Regions from separate parts of the Variovorax sp. H27-G14 genome, predicted to be linked through region 2. Evidence: riboswitches for the same ligand, from Rfam matches in the RefSeq annotation. Region 2 holds a riboswitch; each other region holds the start of a gene.
What was found. A riboswitch is a leader RNA that binds a small molecule or an ion and turns the genes downstream of it on or off. The one in region 2 is predicted to bind glycine.

Region 1: it holds a riboswitch for glycine, as region 2 does, so the genes downstream of both, VLK31_RS02480 (ABC transporter substrate-binding protein) here and VLK31_RS23915 (D-amino acid dehydrogenase) in region 2, are expected to answer to the same signal.
Region 3: it holds a riboswitch for glycine, as region 2 does, so the genes downstream of both, gcvT (glycine cleavage system aminomethyltransferase GcvT) here and VLK31_RS23915 (D-amino acid dehydrogenase) in region 2, are expected to answer to the same signal.

Annotation. Positions count from the first base shown of each region.
Region 1 covers NZ_JAYLVN010000001.1:523,271-532,955, reverse strand. The annotation lists gene VLK31_RS02495 (NADP-dependent isocitrate dehydrogenase) at 1-1,559, opposite strand, end outside; gene VLK31_RS02490 (ATP-binding cassette domain-containing protein) at 1,731-2,402, opposite strand; gene VLK31_RS02485 (hypothetical protein) at 2,482-3,267, shown strand; glycine riboswitch at 3,411-3,535, shown strand; gene VLK31_RS02480 (ABC transporter substrate-binding protein) at 3,677-5,281, shown strand; gene VLK31_RS02475 (ABC transporter permease) at 5,307-6,248, shown strand; gene VLK31_RS02470 (ABC transporter permease) at 6,279-7,220, shown strand; gene VLK31_RS02465 (dipeptide ABC transporter ATP-binding protein) at 7,225-8,865, shown strand; gene VLK31_RS02460 (M81 family metallopeptidase) at 8,917-9,685, shown strand, end outside.
Region 2 covers NZ_JAYLVN010000012.1:2,852-12,536, reverse strand. The annotation lists gene VLK31_RS23920 (FIST C-terminal domain-containing protein) at 1-840, shown strand, start outside; gene VLK31_RS23915 (D-amino acid dehydrogenase) at 856-2,166, opposite strand; glycine riboswitch at 2,258-2,376, opposite strand; glycine riboswitch at 2,412-2,498, opposite strand; gene rfbB (dTDP-glucose 4,6-dehydratase) at 2,625-3,740, shown strand; gene rfbD (dTDP-4-dehydrorhamnose reductase) at 3,737-4,627, shown strand; gene rfbA (glucose-1-phosphate thymidylyltransferase RfbA) at 4,651-5,547, shown strand; gene rfbC (dTDP-4-dehydrorhamnose 3,5-epimerase) at 5,544-6,092, shown strand; gene VLK31_RS23890 (glycosyltransferase family 2 protein) at 7,556-9,217, shown strand; gene VLK31_RS23885 (hypothetical protein) at 9,178-9,685, shown strand, end outside.
Region 3 covers NZ_JAYLVN010000009.1:77,128-86,812, reverse strand. The annotation lists gene VLK31_RS20985 (MFS transporter) at 1-899, opposite strand, end outside; gene VLK31_RS20980 (SDR family NAD(P)-dependent oxidoreductase) at 1,092-1,838, opposite strand; gene VLK31_RS20975 (LysR family transcriptional regulator) at 1,994-2,914, shown strand; gene gcvP (aminomethyl-transferring glycine dehydrogenase) at 2,958-5,867, opposite strand; gene gcvH (glycine cleavage system protein GcvH) at 5,999-6,370, opposite strand; gene gcvT (glycine cleavage system aminomethyltransferase GcvT) at 6,431-7,603, opposite strand; glycine riboswitch at 7,649-7,752, opposite strand; glycine riboswitch at 7,765-7,855, opposite strand; gene VLK31_RS20955 (hypothetical protein) at 8,185-8,745, opposite strand; gene VLK31_RS20950 (MFS transporter) at 8,851-9,685, opposite strand, start outside.

The DNA.
Region 1 (9,685 bases), on a different contig from region 2:
TGAATGTCCAGGCCCGAGGTGTTGTGCTCGTGCAGGTACATCTTCACCTTGGTGATCAGCTGCGCCTCGTGCGGGCGGTAGGCGTCCAGCCAGAACACCACCGGCATGCCGGAGTTGCGCGCGCGGTTGACGGCCAGCTTCACCCAGTCGCGGATGGCGGCGTCCTTGACCTGGCACATGCGCCAGATGTCGCCTTGCTCCACGTCTTCGCTCATCAGCACTTCGCCGGTGTCCAGATCGGTGATGTTGGCAACGCCGTCTTCCGGAATCTCGAAGGTCTTGTCGTGCGAGCCGTACTCTTCGGCCTTTTGCGCCATGAGGCCCACGTTGGGCACCGTGCCCATGGTCTTGGGGTCGAAGGCGCCGTGCCACTTGCAGAAGTTGATGATCTCCTGGTAAATGCGGGCGAAGGTCGATTCGGGCATCACGGCCTTCACGTCCTTCAGGCGGCCGTCGGCGCCCCACATCTTGCCGCCGTTGCGGATCATCGCGGGCATGGATGCGTCCACGATCACGTCGTTGGGCGAATGGAAATTGGTGATGCCCTTGGCCGAGTCGACCATGGCCAGCTCGGGGCGGTTCTCGTGGCAGGCGTGCAGGTCGCGCTTGATCTCGTCCTGCGTGCTCTGGGGCAGCGTGGCGATCTTGGCGTAGAGGTCGACCATGCCGTTGTTCACGTTGATGCCCAGCTCGTCGAACAGCTTGCCGTGTTTCTCGAAGGCTTCCTTGTAGAAGATCTTCACGCAGTGGCCGAACACGATGGGGTGCGACACCTTCATCATGGTGGCCTTCACGTGCAGCGAGAACATCACGCCGGTCTTGTGCGCGTCCTCGATCTCCTTTTCATAGAAGGCCAGCAGCGCCTTCTTGCTCATGAACATGGAGTCGATCACTTCGCGGTCGAGCAGCGCGATCTTGGGCTTGAGCACAACGGTCTTGCCGCTCTTGGTGATCAGCTCCATCTTGACGTTGCGCGCGCGGTCCAGCGTCATGGACTTTTCGCCGTGATAGAAGTCGCCGCCGTGCATGTGCGACACGTGCGAGCGCGAGGCCTGGCTCCAGTCGGCCATGCTGTGCGGGTTCTTGCGTGCGTATTCCTTGACGGCATTGGGCGCACGGCGGTCGGAGTTGCCTTCGCGCAGCACGGGGTTCACCGCGCTGCCGGTGCACTTGTTGTAGCGCGTGCGAATGTCCTTGTCTTCGTCGGAGGTCGGGTTCTCGGGGTAGTCGGGGAGCTTGTAGCCCTTGCCCTGCAGTTCCTTGATGGCCGCCTTGAGCTGCGACACCGAGGCGCTGATGTTGGGCAGCTTGATGATGTTGGCGTCGGCCTGCAGCGTGAGCTTGCCGAGTTCGCTGAGGTTGTCGGGCACCTTCTGCGCGTCGCTCAGGCATTCGGGAAATTCACCCAGGATGCGGGCGGCCACGGAGATGTCGCTCGTGGTCACGTTGATGCCGGCCGGGTTGGTGAAGGCGCGGATGATGGGCAAAAACGCGTAGGTCGCCAGCAGGGGCGCCTCGTCGGTGAGGGTGTAGACGATGGTGGGTTGCTTCGAGCTCATGCGCTGGCTTCCGTAGATGCGGGTTGTCGGGGTGGCTGGAAAAGGTCTGGCGGGATCGCACCGCCGGAACGCGTCATTGTCGCCCGTCGGCGGCCGCTTCGGGCCGCCAGAGGCGAGATCACCCCCACGGGTGCTCTGTCAATGGGGTTTCAGGGGAGCTTCAGGGGGAGATCAGGAGAGCGGCAGCGTGATGGTGGCCGCGAGCGGCACGGCGTCGATGTGCTCCGCGCTGGCGACCACGAAGGCCCTTGGCGTGGCGCCTTTGCTCGGGTCGCCCAGTTCGCCCAGTTCACCTAATTCGCGCCACAGGCAGCGCACCGACCCCGCGTCCAGCGCGGCGGTCGGTTCGTCCAGCAGCACCAGCGGCCGGCTCGATGCGAGCGCCGCGGCCAGCCACACCTTGCGCCTGGAGCCGGTCGACAGCATGAACATCGACTTCTCCAGGTGCGGCACCAGCGAGAAGCCTTCCACCAGCGCCTGCCAGCGCGCGTCGTCGAAGCCCGCATCGCCTTCACGCAGCGCGGCGGTGCAGCCGCGCACCGTGGCCTGGTCGAATCGGTCGGTGGACGGGTCGACGAAGAAGACGTTGCGCCTGTAGGCCTCGGGCGACGTGGCCAGGCGCGTGCCCGCCACGGTCAACTGGCCGGTGGCGGGCAGCGCCCCCGCAATCACCTGCAGCAAGGCCGACTTGCCAGCGCCGGTGTCGCCGTACAGCAGCGTGACGCCGGGGCCGATGGAGGCGGTCCAGTTGGTTGCGATGGCCGGTTGGTCGGGGTACGCGAAGCCGAGCGCGTCGATCTGCAGGACGGAAGAGGAAGGGGCAGGGGCGGTGGAAGGGTTCATGGTTGGCGGCCGACTTTATCAAGCCGCTGCCGAAGAACGGCCACACGCAAATGCCGGTGCGTGGCTACCATTCGGCACCATGAAAAAGCTGCTTGTCGCCGGTCTCCTCGTGTCGCTGTTTGCCGGCCCTGTGCTCGCCGCTGCGGCTGCCCCCTCCGCGCAGGTGTTCGACCCCGTGGCCAAGCCCGAGTCGCTCGATGCGCAATGGCGTGAGCGCCTGTGCGCCTTGCTGCCGCAGCCGTGCAACGTGCAGCAGCTCGGCCTGTACCGGGCGCGCGGTGCCACGCCCGCGGACTACGTGGTGCTCTCGGCCGAGCCGCTGGCCATGGCGCGCGTCAAGCGCGGCGCGGAGCCCAAGGGCTGGCAGCTCGACCGGCTGAACGACTTCTCGGCCTACGTGGCGTCGCTCAAGAAGGAAGACAGCGAAGGCGCGCGCGACACCCGCCTGTCGCTCGCGCCCGCGCTCTATCCGCTGGCCGAAGGCCAGTGGGCCGTGGCCGTGCTGCACACCGTGTCGGAGATGTATTCGGGCGGCGGCGCCTCGTTCGACACCGCCGACTTCGTGCCGCTCGAAGGCGGCAAGCCGGCGCAGGAAGGGATTCCCTTCTCGTGCTTCAAGATGATCCGCGCCTGCTTCAGCGAGAAGGAATACAAAACCTCCAGGCACTGCCATGACGAAAGCAACGGCAGCCTGCGCATCGCCTACGGCGCTGCCGCAAAGCCCGGCGCGCCGTACGACTGGCAGTACACATGGCTGCAGAGCGAGTGGCCGCAGAACGAACCGCAGCGCGCCACCAGCACCACGCGCATCCGCTTCACCGCGAAGACCACCGAGCGCGCCGACTTCTGCGGCGGCCCGCAGTAAGCACCTAAGACTTCTCGCCTGCGTGTGCTTTTGGCACGCAATCTGCTTTGAGAAGTTCATCCAGGAGAAATGCCGGCTCGATGCTTCGAGTTAGTGCATTACCGAAGGCGACAGCCCGTAACGCTCAGGTCCCAAGACTGGATTTTTTCAACGCTGGAGAGCGCTGACCGGCACCGTCACTGGGGCCGAGGGCAGCCGCCGAAGGGGCAAGCCCTGTGCGATGTGCGCGCAGGGTGAATCTCTCAGGCAAAAGGACAGCAGGGGCACACCGCGCATGGCGCGCGGTGTGCCCTTGTTCGTTTCTGGAGCCGCTTCTTTCATGACTTGTTTTCTGCAACGCCCACCAACGCATGCGTGCCTGGGCGTTGCGCGTGTTCGCGTCCCTCTTTTTCAACCGGAGAACTGATCCATGCTGACGAAACGACAACTGAAAGCCATGTTCGCGGGCGCCCTGCTGGCCACGGCCGCTGCCGCTGCGCTCACCACCGCCACCACCGCTTTCGCCCAGGACGCAGGCAAGGTGCTGCGCATGGTGCCGCAGTCCGACCTGAAGATCCTCGACCCCATCTGGACCACCGCCTTCATTACGCGCAACCACGGCTACATGGTGTACGACACGCTCTTCGGCGTGGACGAGCAGGGCAAGGTGCATCCGCAGATGGTCGACAAGTACACCGCCAGCCCCGACGGCAAGACCTGGACCTTCACGCTGCGCAAGGGCCTGGCCTTTCATGACGGCAAGCCCGTCACCGCTGAAGACGTCATTGCCTCGCTCAAGCGCTGGGGCCAGCGCGACGGCCTGGGCCAGAAGATGTTCACCGCGCTCGACAAGACCGAGGCCGTCGATGCCAACACCTTCAAGCTGGTGTTCAAGGACACCTTCGGCATGGTCCTCGACGCGCTGAGCAAGCCGTCTTCCAACCCGCCGTTCATCATGCCGGCGCGCGTGGCCGCCACGCCGTCGGACAAGCAGATCGACGACGCCACCGGCTCCGGCCCCTACATCTTCAAGAAGGACGAATACCGCCCCGGCGAGAAGATCGTCTACCTGAAGAACACCAAGTACGTGCCGCGCACCGAGGCCCCTTCGGGCACCGCCGGCGGCAAGAACGTGTACGTCGACCGCATGGAATGGATCATCCTGAAAGACGCGCAGACCCAGGCCAACGCCCTGGCCAACGGCGAGGTCGACATGATCGAGTGGGTGCCCTCCGAGCAGTACACCGCGCTGAAGAACAACCCCGCCATCACGCTCGACAGCCCGGTCGCCAAGGGCTCTTTCGCGCTGCACCTGAACCACCTGATTCCGCCGTTCGACAACCCGAAGATCGCGCAGGCCGCGTTCATGGCCATCAACCAGGAGGCGCTGATGCGCGCGCAACTGGTGCACAAGGAGCTGTACAACAGCTGCGCCTCCATCTACCCGTGCGGCTCGGCCTATGCCTCCGAAAAGACGGGCTACTTCACCGGCAAGCCGCAGTTCGAAAAAGCCAAGGCGCTGCTGAAGGAAGCCGGCTACGACGGCAAGCCCGTGGTGCTCATGTACCCGGCCGACTTTGCGGTGCTCAACAAGTTTCCGCCGGTGATGGCGCAGCTGCTCAAGCAGGCCGGCTTCAACGTCGACATGCAGTCGATGGACTGGCCCACGCTGGTCACGCGCCGTGCCAAGAAAGACCCGGTGGCCAACGGCGGCTGGAACCTGTTCATCACCGGCTGGGGCATTGCCGACAACATGAACCCGATGTTCTTCGCACCGCTCACCGGCAACGGCGAAAAGGGCTGGTTCGGCTGGGCCACCGACGACAAGCTGGAGCAGCTCAAGTCGCAGTTTCTGGCCACCGCAGACGAGCCGCAGCGCAAGGAGCTGGCCACGGCCATTCAGCAGCGCGTGTACGACACCGGCATCTATGCGCCCATCGGTGAATACAAGCCGCTCACGGCCTACCGCAAGGGCGTGGTGAGCGGCGTGGTGCGCTCGCCGGTCGGCGTGTTCTGGAACCTGAAGAAGAACTGAGCGAAGCGCTCACGGAACCCGCCCCATGCTGCTCTTTCTTGCACGCCGCATTCTGTCGACCGTGCCGGTGCTTGTCATCGTCGCGCTGATCGTGTTCCTGATGCTGCGGCTCGCGCCCGGCGACCCCGCCGCCGCCATCGTGGGCGACAGCGGCACCAGCGAAAACATTGCCAGGGTGCGCGAGCAGCTGGGGCTCAACCAGTCGCTGCCGGTGCAGTTCTTTCACTGGAGCACGCAACTGCTGCAGGGCAACCTGGGCGAGTCGTACTTCATGAAGAAGACGGTGGCCGAGCTGATCGGCCAGCGCATCGAGGCCACGGTGTCGCTGGCGGCGGTGACGCTGGTGGTCACCATCCTCATTGCGGTGCCGCTGGGCGTGATTGCCGCGTGGCGGCATGGCGGCTGGCTCGACCGGATGCTCATGGGCTTTTCGGTGATGGGATTTTCGATACCCGCGTTCGTGATCGGCTACGTGCTCATCTGGATCTTTGCGCTGCACCTGCAGTGGCTGCCGGTGCAGGGCTATGCACGGCTCAGCCAGGGGCCGTTGCCGTGGCTCAAGCATTTGATACTGCCGTCGATCACGCTGTCGGTGATCTACGTGGCGCTGATTGCGCGCGTCACCCGCGCGGCCGTGGCCGAGGCCATGACCGAGGACTACATCCGCACCGCGCGCGCCAAGGGCATTTCGGAAACGCGCCTGCTCATGCGCCATGCGCTGGCCAACGCGGCGATTCCCATCGTCACGGTGATCGGCATCGGCATTGCGCTACTCATCGGCGGGGTGGTGGTCACAGAAACGGTGTTCGCCATTCCGGGGCTCGGGCAGCTCACGGTCGACGCGGTGCTGTCGCGCGACTTTCCGCTGATTCAGGGCATCACGCTGTTCTTCTCCGTCATCTACGTGCTCATCAATCTGCTGATCGATGTGAGCTACCTGGTGTTCGACCCCCGCATCCGGTACTGAAGCCACCGCACCGCAACGAAGAAACACCCCATGACCGATTCCTCTCTTTCCCTTGCACCCGAAGGCGCCGTGGAGGCACTGCCGCCACCCCGACGCCGCTCGCTGCTCAAGCGCATTCTGGCCAACTGGTCGGTGCGCGCGGGTGGCAGCGTGCTGGTGCTGCTGGTGCTCATGTCGCTGGCCGCGCCGTGGCTGGGCACCATCGACCCGACCGCCATCGACCCCGCCAGCTCCAACATCCTGCCGGGCACGCGCGGCGAGTTCAACAGCCTGGCTGGCGACACCTTCGAGCACCTGTTCGTGATGGGCACCGACAGCCTGGGGCGCGACATCTGGAGCCGTACGCTGTACGGCGCGCGCGTGTCGCTCACCGTGGGCGTGGCGGTGGCGGCGCTGGCGATGGTTTTCGGCATGCTCGTGGGGCTGTTGGGCGGCTACTTCAGGCGCGTGGACAGCGTGCTCATGCGGCTGATGGACGGCGTCATGGCCATCCCCGGCATTCTGTTCGCCATCAGCCTGGTGGCGCTGTTCGGCGGCAAGCTGCTCACCGTGGTGGTGGCCATTGCGGTGCCCGAGATTCCGCGCGTGGCGCGGCTGGTGCGCTCGGTGGTGCTCACGGTGCGCGAAGAGCCCTATGTGGAGGCGGCCATTGCGCTGGACACGCCGACCTGGAAGATCCTCATGCGCCACATCCTGCCTAACGCGATTGCGCCGCTGATCATTCAGGCGACCTACGTGTGCGCGTCGGCCATTCTGGTGGAGGCCATCTTGTCGTTCCTGGGCGTGGGCCTGCCGGCGGACATGGCGACCTGGGGAAACATCATGGCCGAGGGCCGTGCGCAGTTCAACCAGTTCCCGCACAACGTGCTGTTCCCGGGCATCTTCCTGGCGCTCACGGTGCTGGCGGTGAACATTTTGGGCGACGGGCTGCGCGACACGCTCGACCCCAAGTTCAACAAGCGCGGAGGCTGAGCTGATGACCACCAACGCCACAACCGCCACCACCGCCACCCCCGTTCTTTCCGTTCGCGACCTCGCCATCGCATTGCCGCCCGGCGCCGACCGCACGCATGCGGTCGAGCACATTTCCTTCGACGTGCCACCCGGCAAGATCGTCTGCCTGCTCGGCGAATCGGGCTCGGGCAAGTCGGTCATCGCCAACGCGGTCATGGGCCTGCTGCCGCCGGGCCTGGTGCCCGTGCGCGGCAGCATCGAACTGCAGGGCGAGAACCTGCTGGCCGCGCCGCAAGGCCGCCTGCGCGCGCTGCGCGGCCCGTCGATGGCCATGGTGTTCCAGGAGCCGATGACCGCGCTCAACCCGGTGATGACCTGCGGCGCGCAGGTCGACGAAATGCTCGCGCAGCATGTGCGCATGGGCGCGGCCGAGCGGCGCCAGAAGATCCTGGCGATCATGGCACGCGTGCGGCTGCCCGAGCCCGAGCGCATCTACGCGTCGTACCCGCACCAGCTCTCGGGCGGCCAGCGCCAGCGCATCGTGATCGCGATGGCGCTCATCCTGAAGCCCGCGCTGCTGATCTGCGACGAGCCGACCACCGCGCTCGACGTGACCACGCAGGCCGAGATCCTCAAGCTCATCCTGGAGCTGCAGACCGAGAACGGCACGGCCGTGCTGTTCATCACGCACGACTTCGGCGTGGTCGCCGAAATTGCCGACGAGGTGGTGGTGCTGCAGCTGGGCGCCATGATCGAGAAGGGTGAAAAGATGGCCGTGCTTACCGCGCCGCGCGAGCCCTACACCCAGATGCTGCTAGACGCGGTGCCCGAGCTTTCCGCCCCCACGCGGCCCCCGGTGGCCGAGGCCTATCCGCTGCTCAATGCGGTGAAGATCTGCAAGACCTACGTCACCGGCAGCTGGCCGGGCAAGCGCCGCACGGTGAACGCGGCGCGCGATGTGTCGCTGGCGGTACGGCCCGGCGAAACCGTGGGCATCGTGGGCGAGTCGGGCTCGGGCAAGTCGACGGTGGCGCGCTGCATTGCGCGGCTGATCGACCCGACCTCTGGCGACATCTTTGCCGACGGCCGCTCGGTGGCGCATGCCAAGGGCCGCGCGCTGTCGCCGTTCCGGCGCACGGTGCAGGTGATCTTCCAGGACCCGTACCGCTCGCTGAATCCGCGCCAGACCGTGGGCGCGTCCATCGTCGAGGGGCCGGTCAACTTCGGCATGCCGCACGACCAGGCCTGGGCCCGCGCCGAAGAACTCATGCGCCTGGTGCGCCTGTCGCCCGACGCGCTGCGCCGCTACCCGAGCGAGTTCTCGGGCGGCCAGCGCCAGCGCATTTCGATTGCGCGCGCGCTGGCCTGCGACCCCAAGGTGCTGATCGCCGACGAGGCGGTGTCGGCACTCGACGTGTCGGTGCAGGCGCAGATTCTTCGGCTGCTCGACGAGATTCAGCAGCGGCTGAAGATCGGCATCTTGTTCATCACCCACGACCTGCGCGTGGCCAGCCAGATCTGCGACAGCGTGCTGGTCATGAGCCAGGGTGAAATCGTGGAGCGCGGCCCGGTGGCCGACGTGTTCTTCGCACCGCAACACGACTACACGCGCAAACTGTTGGCCGCGGCGCCCGGGCGCGACTTTGCCTTTGCGCGCAGCTGAAAAAAAGCTGCGCGCTGTTCGTTCATTGCTTCACCCCACGACAAGGAATCCATGAAAGTCTTCATCGCCGGTTTCCAGCACGAAACCAACACCTTCGCCCCCAGCAAGGCCGACTGGGCCGCGTTCAACGCGGGCTCCAGCTTTCCGCCGTACCGGCGCGGCGCGGCCATCGTCGAGGCCTATGCGGGGCGCAACATTCCGGTGGGCGGCTTCATCGATGCGGCGCGTGAAAAGGGCTGGTCGCTGGTGCCTTCCGCATGGGCCGGTGCCACGCCGTCTGCGCACGTGACCGAAGACGCCTTCGAGCGCATCTCCGCCGCCATCACCGAAGACCTGGCCGCTGCGCTGGCGGACGGCGGCATCGACGCGGTGTACCTCGACCTGCACGGCGCGGCCGTGACCGAGCACCTGGAAGACCCCGAGGGCGAGCTCATTGCGCGCATCCGCCTGCTGGTGGGCCCCGACGTGCCGATCGTCGCCAGCCTGGACCTGCACGGCAACATCACCGCGCAGATGTTGGCCGAGGCCGATGCGCTGGCCACCTATCGCACCTATCCGCACATCGACATGGCCGACACCGGCCGGCTCGCGGCCACGCTGCTGGAGCGCCGCATGGCACGCGGCACGCGCGAGCCGCTGCATGCGCGGCGCTTCACCTTTCTGCTGCCACTGAACGTGCAGTCGACCATGATCGAGCCGGCCGCGTCGGTGTACGGGCTGTTGAAGGAGCTCGATGTGAAGCACGACGCCGTGCTGAGCTTTGCCACCGGCTTCCCGGCCGCCGACATCGCCGAATGCGGCCCGGTGGTGTGGGGCTACG
Region 2 (9,685 bases):
GACACCGGCTACCTGTTCGGCGGCCTGACCTCGGGCCGCGGCAGCGCGTTGCAATTTGCCGTGGGCGGCAACGGCAACATCCGCGGGCAGGGCGCGGCGGGCGGCGTGTTTTCGGGCGGCCTGTCGGGCGTGGTGTTCGGCGAGGGCGTGCGGCTGGTGTCGCGCGTCACGCAGGGCTGCCAGCCGCTGCGCTCGGGCGCGGTGCGCGAGCGCGAGATCACCGAGGCCGACGGCAACCTGCTGCTCAAGCTCGACGGCGAGCCGGCGCTCGACGTGCTGCTGGCCGACCTGCAGGTGTCGCTGGAGCGGCCGCAGGAGGCCATCGACGCGGTGCGCAACACGCTGGTCGGCCTGGCCGACGCGGGCAGTGACGGCATTCGCCGCACCGGCGACCTGGGCGCCGACGTGCTGGTGCGCCACATCATCGGGCTGGACCCCACACGGCGCGGCATCGCCATTGCCGACGTGGCCGAGGCCGGCATGCGCCTGACCTTCTGCCGGCGCAACGCGCAGGCCGCACGCGCCGACCTGATGCGCATCTGCGCCGAAATCAGAGAAGAGCTGGAGCCCGAAGAGCAGACCCTGGCCACCGCGCGCGCCGTGGCGGCGGGCGAGGCCGAGGCCGCGCCGCACCCCGCGCGGCGCATTGCGGGCGCGGTGTATGTGAGCTGCTCCGGCCGCGGTGGCCCGCACTTCGGCGCGCCGGGCGCGGAGCTGCAGATCGTGCGGCACGCGCTGGGCGACGTGCCCCTGGTCGGGTTCTTCGCTGCCGGCGAAATTGCCCGGCATCACCTGTATGGCTATACGGGTGTGCTGACGGTGTTCACCAGCAAGGACTGAGCAATACAGCCCCGGTCAGGCCGGCTGCAGCACGCGCGGCTGGCCCGCCGGCATGCCGGTGAACGCGAAGTCCAGCTCGGGCGCCAGCCCGCTCACGATGCGCGCAATCGACTTGCCCGAGCCGCAGGCGTGCGTCCAGCCCAGCGTGCCGTGACCGGTGTTGAGGAACAGGTTCGCCAGCTTGGTCTTGCCGATCAGCGGCACGTTGCTTGGCGTGGCGGGGCGCAGGCCGGTCCAGAACTGGGCCTGCGTGGTGTCGCCGGCGCCGGGGAACAGCTCTTCGACTCGGCGCACGATGGCTTCGCAGCGCACCGGGTTCAGGTCGCGGTCGTAGCCGTTGAGCTCGGCCGTGCCGGCAATGCGCAGCCGGTCGCCCCCGTCAACGCCCGGCGACGTGTAGCGCGAGAACACGAGCTTGAACTCGTCGTCGGTCAGCGAGACCTGGTGGGCCTTGCTGGCGTCCTTTACAGGCAGCGTCACCGAGTAGCCCTTGGCCGGGTAGATCGGCAAACGAATGCCCAGCGGCGCGGCCAGCAGCGGGCTCAGCGAGCCCATCGCCATCACGAAGGCGTCGCCGCGGATGCGCTGGAAGCGGCCTTCGTTGTCGGTGGCCTCCACGTGGTCGATCTTGCCGCCGGCTTCGCGCAGCGCGGTGATGGTGTGGCTCATCAGAAACTTCACGCCGGCCGCGGCGGCCAGGTTGGAGAGTTCGCGCGCAAACAGATTGGCGTCGCCCGATTCGTCTTCCGCCGTGTAGGTGGCGCCGGCCAGCTTGGGGCGGATGTGGGCCAGCGCGGGCTCGATCTTCACCGCCTCGTCGGCCGAGATGACCTGCCGCTCGCAGCCCAGCGCGCGCATCTGCTCGGCGGGGGCGAGGGCGCCGTCGAACTCCTTTTGCGTCGTATAGAAGTGAAGGATGCCCTGGGCGCGCTGGTCGTACGCAATGTGCGTGTCGCGGCGCAACTGTTGCAACATCTCGCGGCTGTATGTACCCAGACGCACGATCTGCTCGATGTTGTGCCGTGTGCGCGCCGGGGTGCATTCGCGCAGAAACTGCAGGCCCCAGAGCCACTGGCGCATGTCGGCGCGAATGCGAAACAGCAGCGGCGCGTCTTCCTTGCCCAGCCATTGCAACACCTTGAGCGGCGCGCTGGGGTTGGCCCAGGGTTCGGCATGGCTCACGGAAATTTGCCCGCCGTTGGCGAAGCTGGTTTCGGCGGCCGGGGTGGCCTGCCGGTCGATCACGGTCACGTCGTGGCCGAGTTGCTGGAGGTAGTAAGCCGAGGTCACGCCGAGCAGGCCGGCGCCAAGAACAATCACGCGCATTTCAAGTACCTTTGAGGTTGCAGCGCTTGAACGACGGGCGTGGTGTGCTATTGAATCAATAGCAGGCAACCGGACGACCGAAGTCCAAGTTGCCGCTCCCCCTGTCCTCGGTACCTGAGAGATTCACCCCCTGCGCCCGCAGCGGGTTTGCTCCTTCGGTGCATCTCGACCACCCGTGAGGGGGTGAGATGGCTCTCCAGACGGCGTTTGATGTAGTGCAGTACTGACCCCTTGCCGAAATCTTCGAGATCTCGTCAGGCCGACCTGAGCGTTCATGGGAGTTTGCGCCTTCGGTAGGGCCACCAGGTGGCCCGCTCTCCTGCAGTGTGGCCGATTGTAAACACCGAGTGAAGAGAGCGGTAGCGTCTTGTGTTTCTCTCTATAAGCCCAATGGGATAATCGCGCGCTACTTTCATTGCCGCAGGGCGATGACTTCGAACATACATTCAGGGGACCCCATGATCTTGGTTACCGGCGGCGCTGGCTTCATTGGCGCCAATTTCGTACTCGACTGGATCGCGAACAGCGACGAGCCCGTAGTCAACCTCGACAAGCTGACCTACGCAGGCAACCTCGAGACGCTCGCCTCGCTCAAGGGCAACCCGAAACACATCTTCGTGCAGGGCGACATCGGCGACAGCGCCCTCGTCGAGCGCTTGCTGGCCGAGCACAAGCCGCGCGCCGTGGTCAACTTTGCCGCCGAGTCGCATGTGGACCGCTCCATTCACGGCCCCGAAGACTTCGTACAGACCAACGTGCTCGGCACCTTCCGCCTGCTCGAAGCCGTGCGCGGCTTCTGGAGCGCGCTGCCGGCCGACGACAAAACCGCCTTCCGCTTTCTGCACGTGTCCACCGACGAGGTGTACGGCTCGCTCTCCAAGACCGACCCCGCCTTCACCGAAGAGCACAAGTACGAGCCCAACAGCCCGTACTCGGCCAGCAAGGCCGCCAGCGACCACCTGGTGCGCGCCTGGCACCACACCTACGGCCTGCCGGTGGTCACCACCAACTGCTCCAACAACTACGGCCCGTTTCACTTCCCCGAGAAGCTGATCCCGCTGATGATCGTCAACGCCCTGGCCGGCAAGCCGCTGCCCGTGTACGGCGACGGCATGCAGGTGCGCGACTGGCTCTACGTGAAAGACCACTGCAGCGCCATTCGCCGCGTGCTCGAAGCCGGCCGCCTCGGCGAGACCTACAACGTGGGCGGCTGGAACGAGAAGCCCAACATCGAGATCGTCAACACCGTGTGCGCGCTGCTCGACGAGCTCAGCCCCAAGGCCGGCGGCCAGCCGTACAAAGCGCAGATCACCTACGTCACCGACCGCCCCGGCCACGACCGCCGCTACGCCATCGATGCACGCAAGCTCGAAGCAGAGCTCGGCTGGAAGCCCGCAGAAACTTTCGACACCGGCATCCGCAAGACCGTGGAGTGGTACCTCGCGAACAGCGAATGGGTGCGCAACGTGCAAAGCGGCGCCTACCGCGAATGGGTCGAGAAGCAGTACGACGCCGCACCTGCCGCACCTGCCGCACCTGCCGCACCTGCCGCATCGGCAAAGGCCGCCGCATGAAGTTGCTGCTGCTGGGCAAGGGCGGGCAGGTCGGCTGGGAGCTGCAGCGCAGTCTGGCGCCGCTGGGTGAAGTGGTGGCGCTCGATTTCGACAGCACCGACCTGCACGCCGACTTCAGCCGTCCCGAGCAACTGGCCGAAACGGTGCTGAAAGTGCGCCCCGACGTCATCGTCAATGCCGCGGCGCACACCGCCGTCGACAAGGCCGAGAGCGAGCCCGACTTCGCCCGCAAGCTCAACGCCACGTCGCCTGGCGTGGTGGCGCAGGCGGCGCAGCAGATCGGCGCGCTCATGGTGCATTACTCGAGCGACTACGTCTTCGACGGCAGCGGCACCCGGCCCTGGAAAGAAGACGACGCCACCGGCCCGCTCAGCGTGTACGGCCAGACCAAGCTCGAGGGCGAGCAGTTGGTGGCACAGCACTGCGCAAGGCACCTGATCTTTCGCACCAGCTGGGTGTACGCGGCGCGCGGCGGCAACTTCGCCAAGACCATGCTGCGGCTGGCCAAGGAGCGCGACAAGCTCACCGTCATCGACGACCAGTTCGGCGCGCCGACCGGTGCGGAGCTGCTGGCCGACATCACGGCGCACGCCATTCGCGCCACGCTGCAGGACCCGGCCAAGTCGGGTCTGTACCACGTGATTGCCGGCGGCGAAACCACCTGGTGCGGCTACGCGCGCTTCGTGCTCGACATGGCGCAAAAGGCCGGCGTTGAACTCAAGGCCGGCCCCGACGCCGTGGAGGCCGTGCCGACCAGCGCCTTCCCGACGCCGGCCAAGCGGCCGCACAACTCGCGGCTGGACACTTCGAAGCTGCAGTCGACCTTCGGTTTGCGCCTGCCGCCTTGGCAGGAAGGCGTTGCGCGCATGCTGCGCGAGACGCTCTGAATTCAAAAAAAGAGAACAACGACATGACCACGACGACGCAACGCAAGGGCATCATCCTGGCCGGCGGCTCCGGCACCCGGCTGCACCCGGCCACCCTGGCAATGAGCAAGCAACTGCTGCCGGTGTACGACAAGCCGATGATCTATTACCCCCTCAGCACGCTGATGCTGGGCGGCATGCGCGACATCTTGATCATCAGCACGCCGCAGGACACGCCGCGCTTTCAGCAACTGCTGGGCGACGGAAGCCAGTGGGGCATCAACCTGGAGTACGCGGTGCAGCCGAGCCCTGATGGCCTGGCGCAGGCGTTCATCATCGGCGAGAAATTCGTGGGCAATTCGCCGAGTGCGCTGGTGTTGGGGGACAACATCTTCTACGGCCATGACCTCGCGCACCTGCTCGGCGGCGCCGATGCGCAGGACTCCGGCGCAACCGTGTTCGCGTACCACGTGCACGACCCCGAGCGCTACGGCGTGGTGGCGTTCGATGCGCAGGGCAAGGCGAGCAGCATCGAAGAGAAGCCGGTGCAACCGAAGAGCAGCTATGCGGTGACGGGGTTGTATTTCTATGACAACGACGTCGTCGAGATCGCCAAAGCCGTGAAGCCCAGCGCACGCGGCGAACTGGAAATTACCGCGGTCAATCAGGCGTACCTGGACGCAGGCAAGCTGAATGTGCAGATCATGCAGCGCGGGTATGCGTGGCTGGACACGGGCACGCACGAAAGCCTGCTGGAGGCTGGGCAATTCATTGCGACTTTGGAGCACCGGCAAGGGCTGAAGATTGCATGCCCGGAAGAAATTGCATGGCGCAATGGTTTTATTGATCGCGAGCAATTGGCAAAATTGGCCGCGCCGCTGCAAAAGAATGGCTATGGTAAGTACCTTGCTCGCCTTTTGACCGAAGAGATTCATTCATGAAAATAACGCCTACCGCTATTCCGGATGTGCTTGTCATCGAACCTAAAGTGTTCGGCGATGCTCGCGGTTTCTTCATGGAAAGTTTCAATCAGAGTGCTTTCAATGACGCAGTGGGCAGTCGCGTCGACTTTGTTCAAGACAATCACTCGCGATCGACAAAAGGCGTCCTGCGGGGGCTGCATTACCAGATCAAGCAGCCGCAAGGAAAATTGGTTCGAGTAGTCAGTGGCGCTGTTTTCGACGTGGCGGTTGATATTCGAAAATCCTCCGCGACATTTGGGAAATGGGTTGGCGTTCAACTCGATGAGGAAAATCGCAAGCAGCTATGGGTGCCTGCCGGTTTTGCGCATGCCTTTCTTGTTGTCAGTGAAACGGCAGATTTTCTTTATAAAACGACCGACTACTACGCTCCGCAATTCGAGCGATGCATCAAATGGGATGATTCCCAGTTGGCTATCGATTGGCCAAATTTAGACGGCGAATTCAAACTGTCTGACAAGGATGCTGGCGGGGCAACGTTGGCTACCGCTGAAGTGTTCGATTGATGAGGCGGCGGGCTAATGGTGAAATTCGGCCCACGAAGAAGATAGGCGCTAGGTAATAAATGATCAAAAAAACGCTTATTGAGCTGTATGCACAGCACCAAGGAAAAGTTTCGGATAAATGGTCAAGCTATCTTGTTGAATATGATCGATTTTTTTCGCCCTACAGGGACGGACCAACTCGGCTCCTGGAAATTGGTATTCAGAACGGCGGATCGCTGGAGATATGGAGTAAGTTTTTCCCGCATGCAAAGGTGATTGTCGGATGTGATATCAATCCTGATTGCGCGAAACTTGTCTACTCGGATTCTCGAGTATCTGTTGTTGTTGGCGATGCCAATACCGACGACGCTGAAGAAAGTATTTCCGCTATAAGTCTCGAATTCGATTTAATTATCGATGATGGCTCTCACACCTCTCGGGATATTGTTAGGTCTTTTGCTCGCTATTTTTCGCATTTGGTCGATGGTGGCCTTTTTGTTGCTGAAGATTTGCATTGCAGTTATTGGGCTGGTTTTGAAGGTGGGCTTTTTCACCCCGCCTCCAGCATCGCTTTTTTTAAACGGTTGGCAGACGTCATCAGCCATGAGCATTGGGGGATTCCGACAATGCGTAAGGAGATTCTTGCCAGTTTCATGCGAGAATATGATTTCGATATTGATGAGGCCCTGCTTGCGCATATTCACTCAGTTGAATTCATTAATTCAATTTGCGTAGTTCGTAAGGCTTTGCCGGCCCAAAATGGATTGGGCACTCGATTTATTGCTGGCATCTATGAATCGATTGTAGGAGGTCATAAAAATCTGCATAACACTCCTCCGGCAATAGTCGACGAGCGCGACAACACGTGGACTGTGCGCGCGCAATTACCTGAAGATGAAGTGGAAACAAAATCTTCGAGACTGACGTCTCTTGAATCGCAGTTTTTGAAAGAGGCTACAAAAAAAAATTTGGTGAGTGCCAGCCTCGTCGAGAGCAGTTTGCGAATGGCGAAAATAAGCGCACGGCTTCGAACGGCTGAGCGCGAACTGAATCAGCTTGCGCAACAACACGAAGTTGTTGTTGCATTTGCTGATTCGAGCGGGCTGAAACTTAGAGAAATGCCTGGCGTATTGAGCGCATATCAGCGACAAGTCGAAGAGATACATGCATCGTACAGTTGGCGCGTGACCGCACCATTGCGCTGGGGAGGAACTCAGGCAAGGCGTTTCTTGCGGACCCTGAAAATCATCCCGCCGGCAATAAGCAAAGCAGGTAATCCTGTTTCTGCTGTCAAGAGAGTCGCAACAATACTTCGAAATTCTGGCGTTGATGGGCTGCGTAGTTCAGCCCGAATATTAGAGGCTCAATTGGCCACGCCAACTCCTGCGGAAAAAGCATTCCCGACAGAGGTCGTTTCGACTACATATGGGGATTGGCTGAAACTTTACGACCCCGATCCGGTCGAGGAGGATACGCGGGCGAAAATGCATCGAAGAATTGAGGCGATGCAAGAGACCCCACTCATTTCGATTGTCATGCCGACCTATAACGCAAAGCCTGTCTGGTTGCGAGAGGCTATTGAATCGGTGCGAAGACAAATTTATCCTCACTGGGAGCTGTGTATTGCAGACGACGCTTCGCCGTCTGCCGAGTCACGCGCGCTGCTGGTAGAACTGGCGGCCACCGATGCGCGCATCAAGGTGGTCTTTAGACCCGAAAACGGACATATTTCCGCCGCATCCAATAGCGCGTTGGAACTCGCCACGGGTGAATGGGTTGCGCTGATGGACCATGACGATCTGCTCTCCGAGCATGCGCTGTTCTGGGTGGCGGACTGCATCGATCGCAATCCCGATGCCCGGCTGATCTATTCGGATGAAGACAAGATCGACGAAGAGGGCGTGCGTTCGTCTCCCTATTTCAAACCGAACTGGAATCTCGATCTCTTCTATTCGCAAAACATGTTCTCGCATCTGGGCGTTTTTCGTACCGATGTTGTGAAGAGCGTAGGCGGGTTCAGGCTGGGCATGGAGGGTTCGCAGGATTGGGACCTTGTGCTGCGCTGTATGGAGAAGATATCCGCCTCGCAGATCCTGCATGTGCCGCGGGTTCTCTACCATTGGCGCATTCATGCGGAAAGCACTGCGAGCTCGGCTAATGCGAAGCCCTACGCCGCGCTCGCCGGGGAGCGGGCACTCAACGAGCATTTTTTGCGCCTCGGGGTAGATGCAAAGGCGGAATACACCAGTGTCGGACATCGCGTCCGCTATGCTCTCCCAGCGAGCTTGCCGCTGGTCTCGTTGATCATCCCGACGCGTAATGGCTTGCACCTTCTGCGCCAGTGTGTCGATAGCATCTTGGCGCGAACTACATACGAAAACTACGAGATCATCATCGTCGACAACGGCTCGGACGATCCCGACACCCTGAGTTACCTCGCGTCATTCCAAGATTCCGTCTTTGTCAGAGTGATCCGTGACGATCGGGAGTTCAACTACTCGGCCCTTAACAACATGGCCGTGACGCATGCGAAGGGCGACATCGTCGGCCTGATCAACAACGACATCGAGGTAATCTCGTCTGAGTGGCTGTCCGAGATGGTCTCCTTGGCGATTCAACCGGGGGTGGGTGCGGTTGGCGCGAAATTGTGGTACCCCGATCGAACTCTGCAGCACGGCGGTGTCATTTTGGGCGTAGGCGGCGTGGCCAACCATTCTCATAAGGGAATTTCATTTGGAGACAGCGGATATTTCTCGCGCGCCAACCTTATTCAATCATTCTCCGCCGTAACCGCAGCATGTCTTATCATCAAAAAGGATCGTTATCTTTCTATCGGCGGGCTTGATGAGATTAATTTGAAAGTCGCATTCAATGACGTTGATTTCTGTCTCAGATTGCTTGAAAAAGGATTCAGAAATATCTGGACACCCTACGCCGAACTCTTTCATCACGAATCTGCAACCCGAGGTGCCGACACGGCGCCTGAAAAGAGAGAGCGTTTTGTCCGCGAAGTGAACTACATGCTTGATCGTTGGGATGCCATTTTGAAAGATGACCCTGCATATAGCCCTAACCTGACGCTTGATCGGGAGGATTTCAGTTACGCGTGGCCGCCACGGAACTGGCGAGTCTGCGAAACTGGATGATGTCAAAGGATCCTGCGAGCGTTGATCGCGTTTTCATGCGTTCCAGCCCAGGCATTTGGGTGCCATACCTGTTGGTGGCCTGCTTCAGTCTATGGTTGCGCCAAGGCTTTCCGGTGTATGCGATCGGACCCGCAACTTTTGACGATGCGCTGTTCGTGCGCACTGCTCGCCATTTGGCGGACGGTCAATGGCTCGGCCCTTACGACAATTTGACGCTCGCCAAGGGGATGTTCTATTCCCTGTTCATCAATGTCTCGTCTACGCTGGGCGTGGGCCTGAAGATGGGCGAGCATCTTGTCTATCTGATGGTGGCCCTTTTTGCTGCCATGGCCGTCGGGCAACGTGCGCGCAGTCGGCCTTTGGCTGTTGTGCTCTTCACCGCGCTCGCGCTCAATCCCGTCCTTTGGCACCCCGAACTCGCGCGTGTGATTCGTGAGGGACTCTATCTTTCTCTGTCATTCGCAACAC
Region 3 (9,685 bases), on a different contig from region 2:
CCGAACAGCGTGGCGCTGATCAGCGGCAGGTACCAGCCCACCGCGAAGTATTGGATCGACTGTCCGATCTGCACCGTTGCCGCCAGGATGGTGCGCTGCAGGTACACGCCGCGAAAGATCAGAAGCACGTTGGCCGCGCCGCGGCGCGCCTGGTTCATGACAGGCAGGCGCTCGTTCTTGGGTGCCGCCACGAACAGCTGTCCGTAGATGCGGCTCATGGCCTTGGCGGCGTCGTCGAGCCGCTCCTTGCGCGCCAGCCACACCGGGCTTTCCACGAGCAGCACGAACTGCAGCACGAGGATGGTGACGCCGAAGACCGCGGTGGCCGCCACCGAATAACGCCAGATGGAGTCACCCACGTCCCACGAATAGAACATGAGCGCCAGCAGCAGGTTGGTGCACACCGCGGCGTACCACATGCCCTGCCAGGTGTTCAGCCGGCTCTTGAGCTTGGCCGGCGTGAACTCCGCGAGCACCGCCATCGCAATGGCGAAGTCGATGCCGTAGGCCGCGCCCACGAAGAAGCGGCCCACCAAAATCATCTCGAAGCTGGGTGCGAACACCACCAGCACCGCACCGATCACGGCGAGCAGCTTGGCGAGGATCAGCGGGCGGATGCGGCCCCAGCGGTCGGCCATCCAGCCGCCGATGGGGTTGAACGCAATGGCAACCCACGAGGCCATGGACGTCATCAGCGCCACCTGCGCGGCGGTGAGCGAGAGGTTGCGCGTCATGGGCCCGAGGCCCGCGCTCAGTGCGGAGTTGGAAAAGGCGTCGAGGAAGAGGCCGCCAAGTGCGAGCCACCAGATGACGGCGGCCCGCCCGACGATGCCCTGGCGTGAATCCAGGTAGGCGATGACATCGTCGATGCCGCGGATCTTGATCGCGTTGGGTTGCACAGTTGTCTCCATTGGAATAATCCGCAAGAAGACGATGCAAACCATGCAGGCGCGACAAAGCCATCTTACAGATGGTCTTTAAATCTGAACCTGTGCGCAAATTTTAAGTGCGACCTTTTCGATGAGTCAATGAACGCCGGGGCGGTGTTAACCACTAGCGTGCCAGCGCGCGCCTCGGCGCCTTCGTTGCGCTCAGAGCTTGGAGCCCCCATCGACACGCAGTGTGTCGCCCGTGATCCAGCGCGATGCGTCCGACGCAAGGAACGCGACGGCACCGGCAATGTCGTCGGGCTGCGCCACGCGCTTCAGCGCCTGCAGTGAGAGCGTGAAGTCGCGGCCCGCGTCGGTCTTCGCGAACTTCGACATGTCGGTCTCGACCACGCCCGGTGCCACTGCATTCACGCGGATGCCGCGTTCGCCGAGGGCCGAGGCAAAGTGCTTCACCAGCGTATCGATCGCGCCCTTGGTGGCCGCATAGGCCGACAGCGCGCCCACCGAGGCATGCGCGGCAAGCGACGACACCAGCACGACGCTGCTGTCCTTGCCCAGCATCGGCAGCAGTTGCTGCACCAGGAAGAAGGGCGCGCGCACGTTGACGGCGAACATGCGATCGAAATCGTCGACGGTGGTTTCTTCGATGGTTGCGCCGACCGACACACCGGCGTTGGCCACGAGGATGTCGAGCCGCTCGCCGACCACTTCGCGCACCTGGCGCGCAAGCGTGTGCGGCCCGTCGGGCGCGCCCAGGTCGGCCTTCAGCGCATCGGCGCGCCCGCCAGCCTGGCGGATGTCGGCGACGACGGTTTCGGCCTCGGCTGCGCCGCTGCTGTAGTGCACCAGCACCCGCGCGCCGGCCTTGGCGAGGGCCAGTGCGCTGGCACGGCCGATGCCGCGCGAGGCGCCGGTGACGAGGGCTGTCTTTCCTTGGAGCGAATGCATGGAGATTCCTTTGAGGCAGACGTGGGAGGTATCTCCGCCTGCCGGGGGTGCGTTGGCGATATGCCTTTGCATGAGACTTAATCTAGGGCCCGCATGCACGCTTCACAAAGACTTTGTAAGCTCGGCCCCATACCTCACAGGCATGGAGCCGACCCATGGAACTGCGCCATCTGCGCTACTTTGTTGCCGTGGCCGAAGAAGGCAGCTTCACGGTCGCGGCCGAGCGCAGGCTGCACACCGCGCAGCCCTCGCTGAGCCGGCAGATTCGCGACCTCGAATACGAGGTCGGCACGCCGCTGCTGAGCCGCAGCGCGCGTGGCGTCGAGTTGACCGCCGCGGGCAAGGCCTTTCTCGACCATGCGCGGCTGGCGCTGTCGCAGGTCGAGGCGGCCGGCGAAGCGGCGCGCCGCGCGGCCACACCGGCCAAGACCACGTTTGCGCTGGGCTTCCTCACGGGCCAGGAGATCGACTGGCTCGCAGAGGTCATGCGCACGCTGCGCGACGAGCTGCCGCTGATCGAGGTCACGGTGCAGAGCCAGTATTCGCCGAGCCTGGCCGACGCGCTGCTGCGCGGCAAGCTCGACCTGGCGTTCATGCGCCGCGAGCCGAACATGCCGGACCTGGCGTTCAAGCTGGTGACGCGCGAGCCGCTGCTGGTGGTGCTGCGCAGCGACCATGCGCTGGCGGCGCGCAAGTCGATCGACCCGCGCGCGTTGGCGAAAGAGAACTTCGTTCAGGTGTCGAACACCGCGCCCGCGCTGCGCGCGGTGATCGACAGCTACCTGAAGCACCATCGGCTCGCCATCACGCCGGTCCACGAGGCCGACAACCTGGCGATGGCAATTTCGCTCGTGGCGTCCACGCGCGGCGTGGCACTGCTGCCGGTGTATGCGTTGAACTTTCTGCCGGCGTCGGTGGTGAGCCGCCCATTGAAGTCTGTGGGGCCGTCGAAGGGCGAGGCGCCCGCCATCGACCTGGTCGTCGGCTATCACAAGGCCAACGCCTCGCCCCTGCTCAAGCTGTTTCTGTCACGCATGGACGAGATGGTGGCGCGCGTGGCGCAGCGGGCGCATTGAGCGGCGCGCGCCTCGTTCCCGCCGGGACAATTCGCGCGGGCCTTCAGGCCGCTTCGGCTTCCTTGTAGTCGCCCACGGGCAGGCAACTGCAGAACAGGTTGCGGTCGCCATACACGTTGTCGACGCGGCCGATGGGCGGCCAGTACTTCGCGTTCTTCAGCGCGGCCAGCGGGTAGGCGCCGAGTTCGCGCGCATACGGGTGGCTCCATTCACTGCCCAGCAAACTGGCCGCGGTGTGCGGTGCGTGCTTGAGCGGGTTGTCGTCCTTCGGCCAGACGCCTTCCTCGATGCGGCGGATCTCGCCGCGGATGGCGATCATCGCGTCGATGAAGCGGTCGAGCTCGGCCAGCGGCTCGCTCTCGGTCGGCTCCACCATCAGCGTGCCCGGCACCGGAAAGCTCAGCGTGGGCGCGTGAAAGCCGTAATCGATGAGCCGCTTGGCCACGTCTTCGGCGGTGACGCCGCTGGTGTCCTTCAACGGGCGCAGGTCCAGGATGCATTCATGCGCCACGTGCCCGTTGGGGCTTGCGTACAGCGTGGGGTAGTGGTCCTTCAGGCGCGCGCTGATGTAGTTGGCGCTCAGGATGGCCGTTTCGGTCGCGGCCTGCAGGCCCTTGGCGCCCATCATGCGGCAGTACATCCAGCTGATCGGCAGCACGGCCGCGTTGCCCAGCGGCGCGGCCGACACGGCACCCACGCCGTGCGACGGCACACCGGCCGTGGCATGGCCCGGCAGGTAGGGCACCAGGTCTTCGACCACGCACACCGGGCCCACGCCCGGGCCGCCACCGCCGTGCGGAATGCAGAAGGTCTTGTGCAGGTTCAGGTGGCTCACGTCGCCGCCGAACTCGCCCGGCGCGGCCACGCCGACCAGCGCGTTCATGTTGGCGCCGTCCACGTACACACGCCCGCCGTGTTCGTGCACCAGTTCGCACAGTTCCTTCACGCGGGTTTCGAACACGCCGTGCGTGCTGGGGTAGGTGATCATCACGGCGGCCAGCTTGTCGCTGTGCTTTTCGCAGGCGCGCTTCAGGTCGTCCATGTCGACGTTGCCCTGCGTGTCGCAGGCCGTCACCACCACCTGCATGCCGACCATCTGCGCGCTGGCGGGGTTGGTGCCGTGCGCGGAAGAAGGAATCAGGCAGATGTTGCGGTGGCCCTGGCCCTTGGCCTCATGAAAGGACTTGATGGCCAGCAGGCCCGCGTACTCGCCCTGCGAGCCCGCATTGGGCTGCAGGCTGATGCCCGCGTAGCCGGTGGCCTCGCACAGCCAGGCGCGCAGTTGGGCGTCGAGCTGGGCATAGCCCTGCAGCTGGTCGGCGGGTGCGAACGGGTGGATGTTGGCGAACTCCGGCCAGGTGATGGGGATCATCTCGCTGGTCGCATTGAGCTTCATGGTGCAGCTGCCCAGCGGGATCATGGTGCGGTCGAGCGCCAGGTCCTTGTCGCTCAAGCTGCGGATGTAGCGCAGCATGGCGGTTTCGCTCTTGTGGGTGTTGAACACCGGGTGCGTGAGAAAGGCGCTGGTGCGGCGCAGGTCGTCGGGAATCAGCGGCGTGGTGTGGGCAGCCAGGTCGTCGAAGCGCGGCATCGCGGTGCCGGCGGGCACGAACAGCGCCCACAGCGTTTCGATGTCGTTGCGCGTGGTGGTCTCGTCCAGCGAGATGCCCAGGTGCTGCTGCAGCCGCTGGCGCAGGTTGACGCCGCCGGCCTGCGCCCGCTCCAGGATGGTGTGCGTGTCGTCGCCTGTGCGAATGGTCAGCGAGTCGAAGGCGGTGGTGTTCACCGGCTCGCGGCCCATCTGCGACAGGCCCTTGGCGAGGATGGCGGTGAGCACGGCCACGCGCTGCGCAATGCGCGTGAGGCCGTCGGGCCCGTGGTACACGGCGTACATGCTGGCCACCACGGCAGGCAACACCTGCGCGGTGCAGATGTTCGACGTGGCTTTCTCGCGGCGGATGTGCTGCTCGCGCGTCTGCAGCGCGAGGCGGTAGGCGGGCTGGCCGTGGGTGTCCACGCTCACGCCGACCAGGCGGCCCGGCAGCGAGCGCTTGAAAGAATCGCGGCAGGCCAGATAGGCGGCGTGCGGGCCGCCGTTGCACAGCGGCATGCCGAAGCGCTGCGTGGTGCCGCAGACGATGTCGGCATCGAACTCGCCGGGCGCCACCAGCAGCGTGAGCGCCAGCAGGTCGGCCGCCACGATGAAGGCGGCGTCGCACTGGTGCGCATGGCCCGCGAGCGGGCGCAGGTCGTGCACGTGGCCGGTGGTGGCGGGGTACTGCGCGAGCACGCCGAAGAACTCGCCGCTCACCATCAGGTGCGGCAGCGTTTCCGACACGGTGCTCACCTTCACCTCGATGCCCAGCGGCGCGGCGCGGGTCTTGATGACCTCGATGGTCTGCGGATGGCAGTCGCCAGACACCAGGAACACATTGCTCTTGCTCTTGACGCTGCGCTTGGCCAGCGTCATGGCCTCGGCCGCGGCCGTGGCTTCGTCCAGCATCGACGCGTTGGCGATGGCCATGCCCGTGAGGTCGCACACCATCGTCTGAAAGTTGAGCAGGGCTTCCATGCGGCCCTGTGAAATTTCGGCCTGGTAGGGCGTGTACGCGGTATACCAGGCGGGGTTTTCGAGCACGTTGCGCAGGATGACGCCCGGCGTGTGCGTGCCGTAGTAGCCCTGGCCAATGAAGCTCCTGAACACCTTGTTCTTCGATGCCATCACCTTCAGCTCGGCCAGCGCGTCGGCCTCGGTCACCGGCGCGGGCAGGCGCATCGGCTTGTTCCGGCGGATGGCCGCGGGCACGATGCCGTCGATGAGCTCCGCGCGCGTGGCCGAGCCGATCACCGGCAGCATGCGCGCCTCGTCCGCCGCATCGATGCCGATGTGGCGGGCAAGGAATTCTTCGGCGTTCTCTAGTTCTTGCAAAGAGGGAAGGGCGGGCGTCGGCATGGCGGTGACTGTCTATCGGCGTTAATAAAAGAACTCAGCGGTCGCCGCCGGGCCGCCCCAAGGCGGACCGCGCCTTCCCCACGGGGGATGGAGAAGCACACGAAGTGGCAAGCCGAGGGGCAAACATCATTTCAGGATTCGGCGGCGAACTGGTCGTACGAAGCCGCGTCCAGCAAGGCGTCGAGCTGCGCGGGTTCGCTCAGCTTGACCTTGAAGAACCAGCCGCTGGCCAGCGGGTCGCTGTTGGCGAGCGAGGGGTCGGCGCGCAGCGCTTCGTTCACTTCGACAACTTCGCCCGACACGGGCATGAACACGTCGGCGGCGGCCTTGACCGATTCGACGACGCCGGCAACTTCGCCTTGCGCAAAGCTCTTGCCCACTTCAGGCAGGTCGACGAACACCACGTCGCCCAGCGCGTCCTGCGCATGCACGGTGATGCCGACAGTGGCCGCGCCGCCTTCGGCCAACACCCATTCGTGGTCCTTGGTGTACTTGATGCTCATGGAAAACTCCTCGTGGAAAAAATGTTTCGGGGTGCAGAGCCTAACGGGGCTCGGTGTCCTTCAACCGCGGTAGTAGCGGGTGGGAACGAAAGGCATGGTGGACACTTCCATTGGCACCGGCTTGCCGCGCACGATGGCCTGCACGCGCGTGCCCGGCTCCGAGAAAGCGGTGGCCACATAGGCCATGGCGATGCAGCGCTCGGCCGTGGGGCCGAGCAGGCCGCTGGTGACGATGCCGATGTCTTGGCCTTCGAAGGACTGCAGCACGCTGCCTTCGCGCACCGGAATGCGCTCCAGTGCCACCAGGCCCACGCGCTTGCGCTTGAGCGTGTCGTGGTCGGTGTGACCGGCGGCGAGCGCAGTGGCGGCGGTGAGCTGCGCCAGTATTTTTGCCGCGCCCGGAAAGCCGCCTTCGCGCGCGCCGCCCGTGCGGCGCACCTTCTGCATCGCCCAGTTCAGTGAGGCTTCGACCGGCGTGGTGGAGGTGTCGATGTCGTTGCCGTACAGGCACAGGCCGGCTTCCAGGCGCAGCGAGTTGCGCGCGCCCAGGCCCACGGGCTTGACTTCGGGCTGGGCCAGCAGCAGGCGGGCGAGGGCGTCGGCGTCCTGGGCGGCCACGGAGATCTCGAAGCCGTCTTCGCCGGTGTAGCCGCTGCGGGTGACGAAGGATGCAATGCCGCCTATCTTCACCGCACCGCCGGTCATGAACACGAAGCGCTCGATGCCGGGGGACAGGCGCGCCAGCGTGGCGGCGGCTTGCGGGCCCTGCAGTGCGAGCAGGGCGTGGTCGGGCAGGGGCTGCACCGCGCAGCGCGCACCGATCTTCTGCTGAATGTGCGCGATGTCGGCCACCTTGCAGGCGCCGTTGACGATCACGAAGAGCGAGCCGTTGCCTTCGTTGAAGAACATCAGGTCGTCGAGGATGCCGCCTTCGTCGTTCAGCAGCAGGCCGTAGCGCTGTTTGCCGACGGGCAGGTCGATGACGTCGACGGGCATCAGGGTTTCGAAGGCGGCGGCGGCGTCGGGGCCCGTCAGGCGCAGTTGGCCCATGTGGGAGATGTCGAACAGGCCGGCCGCGTCGCGTGTGTGTTTGTGTTCGGCCATGAGGCCGGCGGGGTACTGCACGGGCATCGAGTAGCCGGCGAAGGGCACCATGCGGGCGCCGAGCTCCAGGTGGAGGTCGTGCAGGGGCGTCTTGAGGAGGGTGTCGGAAGCAGATGCGCAAGAGGCCATGGGGCACTCCAAAGGGGCAGACGAAATCCATGACGCAAGCCATGGGCCACCCCTGCTGTCCGCTTTACCTGAGAGATTCGCCCCACGATCGGGGTTTGCTCCTTCGGTGGGCTGTTGTCTGGCAACGGCCTCTCTCCAGCAAGGAAACGCCGGTGTTCACCGGCGTCTTGTCAGTCCTTTTGCCTGAGCGTTCGGGGAATCCCTGCGCCTTCGGCGGCCCCGTCACGCGGGGCTCTCTCCTGACCCGGGCGAGTGTAGTGGATCGGGGCTGGGTTGCGGTTGCTCAGGGATTCAAGGATTCAGGGCGCGTGCACAGGCCGCCGGGTACTCCCCTCCGCGAATGTCCCCCGGGCTTCGCCCTCCTCCTTTATTTCGCTGCGGGGAGTACCCGACGCCCTGTGCACCAGGGCACGCTGCTGGTGTTCCGCCGATCAACCCCGGCTCTGAAAACGCTCACGTCGATGGGGTGCCTTGCGCAGCGAAATAAAGGGGGAGGCCGCAGGCCGGAGGACATTCGCGGAGCAAGGCACCCCGTCGGCGTGAGCGTCGCCCTGAACAGAACATCGACGAACTTCAACCGTTCAATGAACAACCTCAGCCGGCGGCAACAACCGATCGATACGCTCGCGCAACGATTCGGCCCGCTCCGGCCCCGCGCTTTTCTCGACCTCCGACAGCATCAGCGCCGCAATGGTCAGCATGGCCTCGCGGTCGCGCGCCTCGCGCAGGGCGTCGCGCATCTGCAGCGCAAATTTTGGGTCGCGGCGCACGAACATGCGCTCGCACATGTCGAACAGGAACATGCGCGTGGTGGCCAGCGAACGCTTGCCGTCGAAGGTGTCGGCCGACATGCTGACCTGGATCGGCTCGGCCACAGCAGCTACAGCGGCCGCCGCAGCCTGCGCCACCTGTGCGGCTGCCGATGCTGCAACAGCCGCCGCATGCGGGTCGTGAAGGTAACCCCGCTGCACCAGCGCCAGCAGCACCTGCTCGGCCTCACCCCGCGTGGTGAACAACGGACTGAAGTCCGTCAGCGAACGCCGGCCATCGGCCATCAGCAGCAACGCACGCTCGCGCTGGCTCAGCGTGCGCTGGTCGCCCTGGAGTTCGTCGCGCGCCTTGTCGGTCTTGGTGGGGAGCATGGCAGCCACAGCTTTCTGGGATCGGGGGCTGAAGCATCGTTGCATGCGGTGACATCTTCATGAACCGTTTGGTTTAAGTGGTCAGGCTCGCATTCACGCCATGTTTCAGGCGGTGGCAGCTTCCTCCTCAACCGGCACCATCGGCACCACCGGCACCGTCCGGTTGCGCAACCGCAGCGCCAGCCCCGTCGCCACGCACAGCACGCACAACACCGTCGTCAGCGTGACCCCCAGCCCGCGTGCGTCCGACAGCATGCCGAACAGCGGTGACACCAGCCCGCCCACGGAGAGCGCCAGCCCCAGCGTGATTCCGCTGGCCGTGGCCGGGTTGCGCGGCAGGTAGTCCTGCGCCAGCGTTACCTGCGCCGCGAAAGGCAGAAACATGCACATGCCCAACAGCGCAGTACAGGCCAGCGCCCAGGCCGCGTTCGGCGCCAGCACCAGGCCCGCCATGGCCGGCAACGCGAACAGGTAGCCCGCGCGGATGGTGCCCATGCGGCCGATGCGGTCGCCAAGCCAGCCGCCCAGCAGCGTGCCCACGGCACCGAACGCGGTGAAGGCGGTGAGCGCCGCCGCACCCTGAAACGCGGTGCCGTGCAGGTCGCGGGTGATGCGCAACGAGAGCATCGACAGCACCGTGACATACGGAATCGACCAGCCCACGATGGTCGCCACCAGCACGCCGAAGGCACGCCAGTCGTTATGCGGCTTCAGCAGATGACTGGCGGCCTGGCGTGCAGCTGCGGCCGCTGCAACCGAGGCACGCTGGCCCCCCGCGTTCGCCACCACCCACACCACGCCCATGGCCAGCGCGGGCAGCCCCAGCAGGTAGCTGCGCGACAGGCTGCCGCCGCCGACCACCGTGGCCGCCAGCACCGGCGCGAACGAAGCGCCGATGGTGCCGCCCACCGAGAACACGCTCATTGCCTTCTGCGAAGCA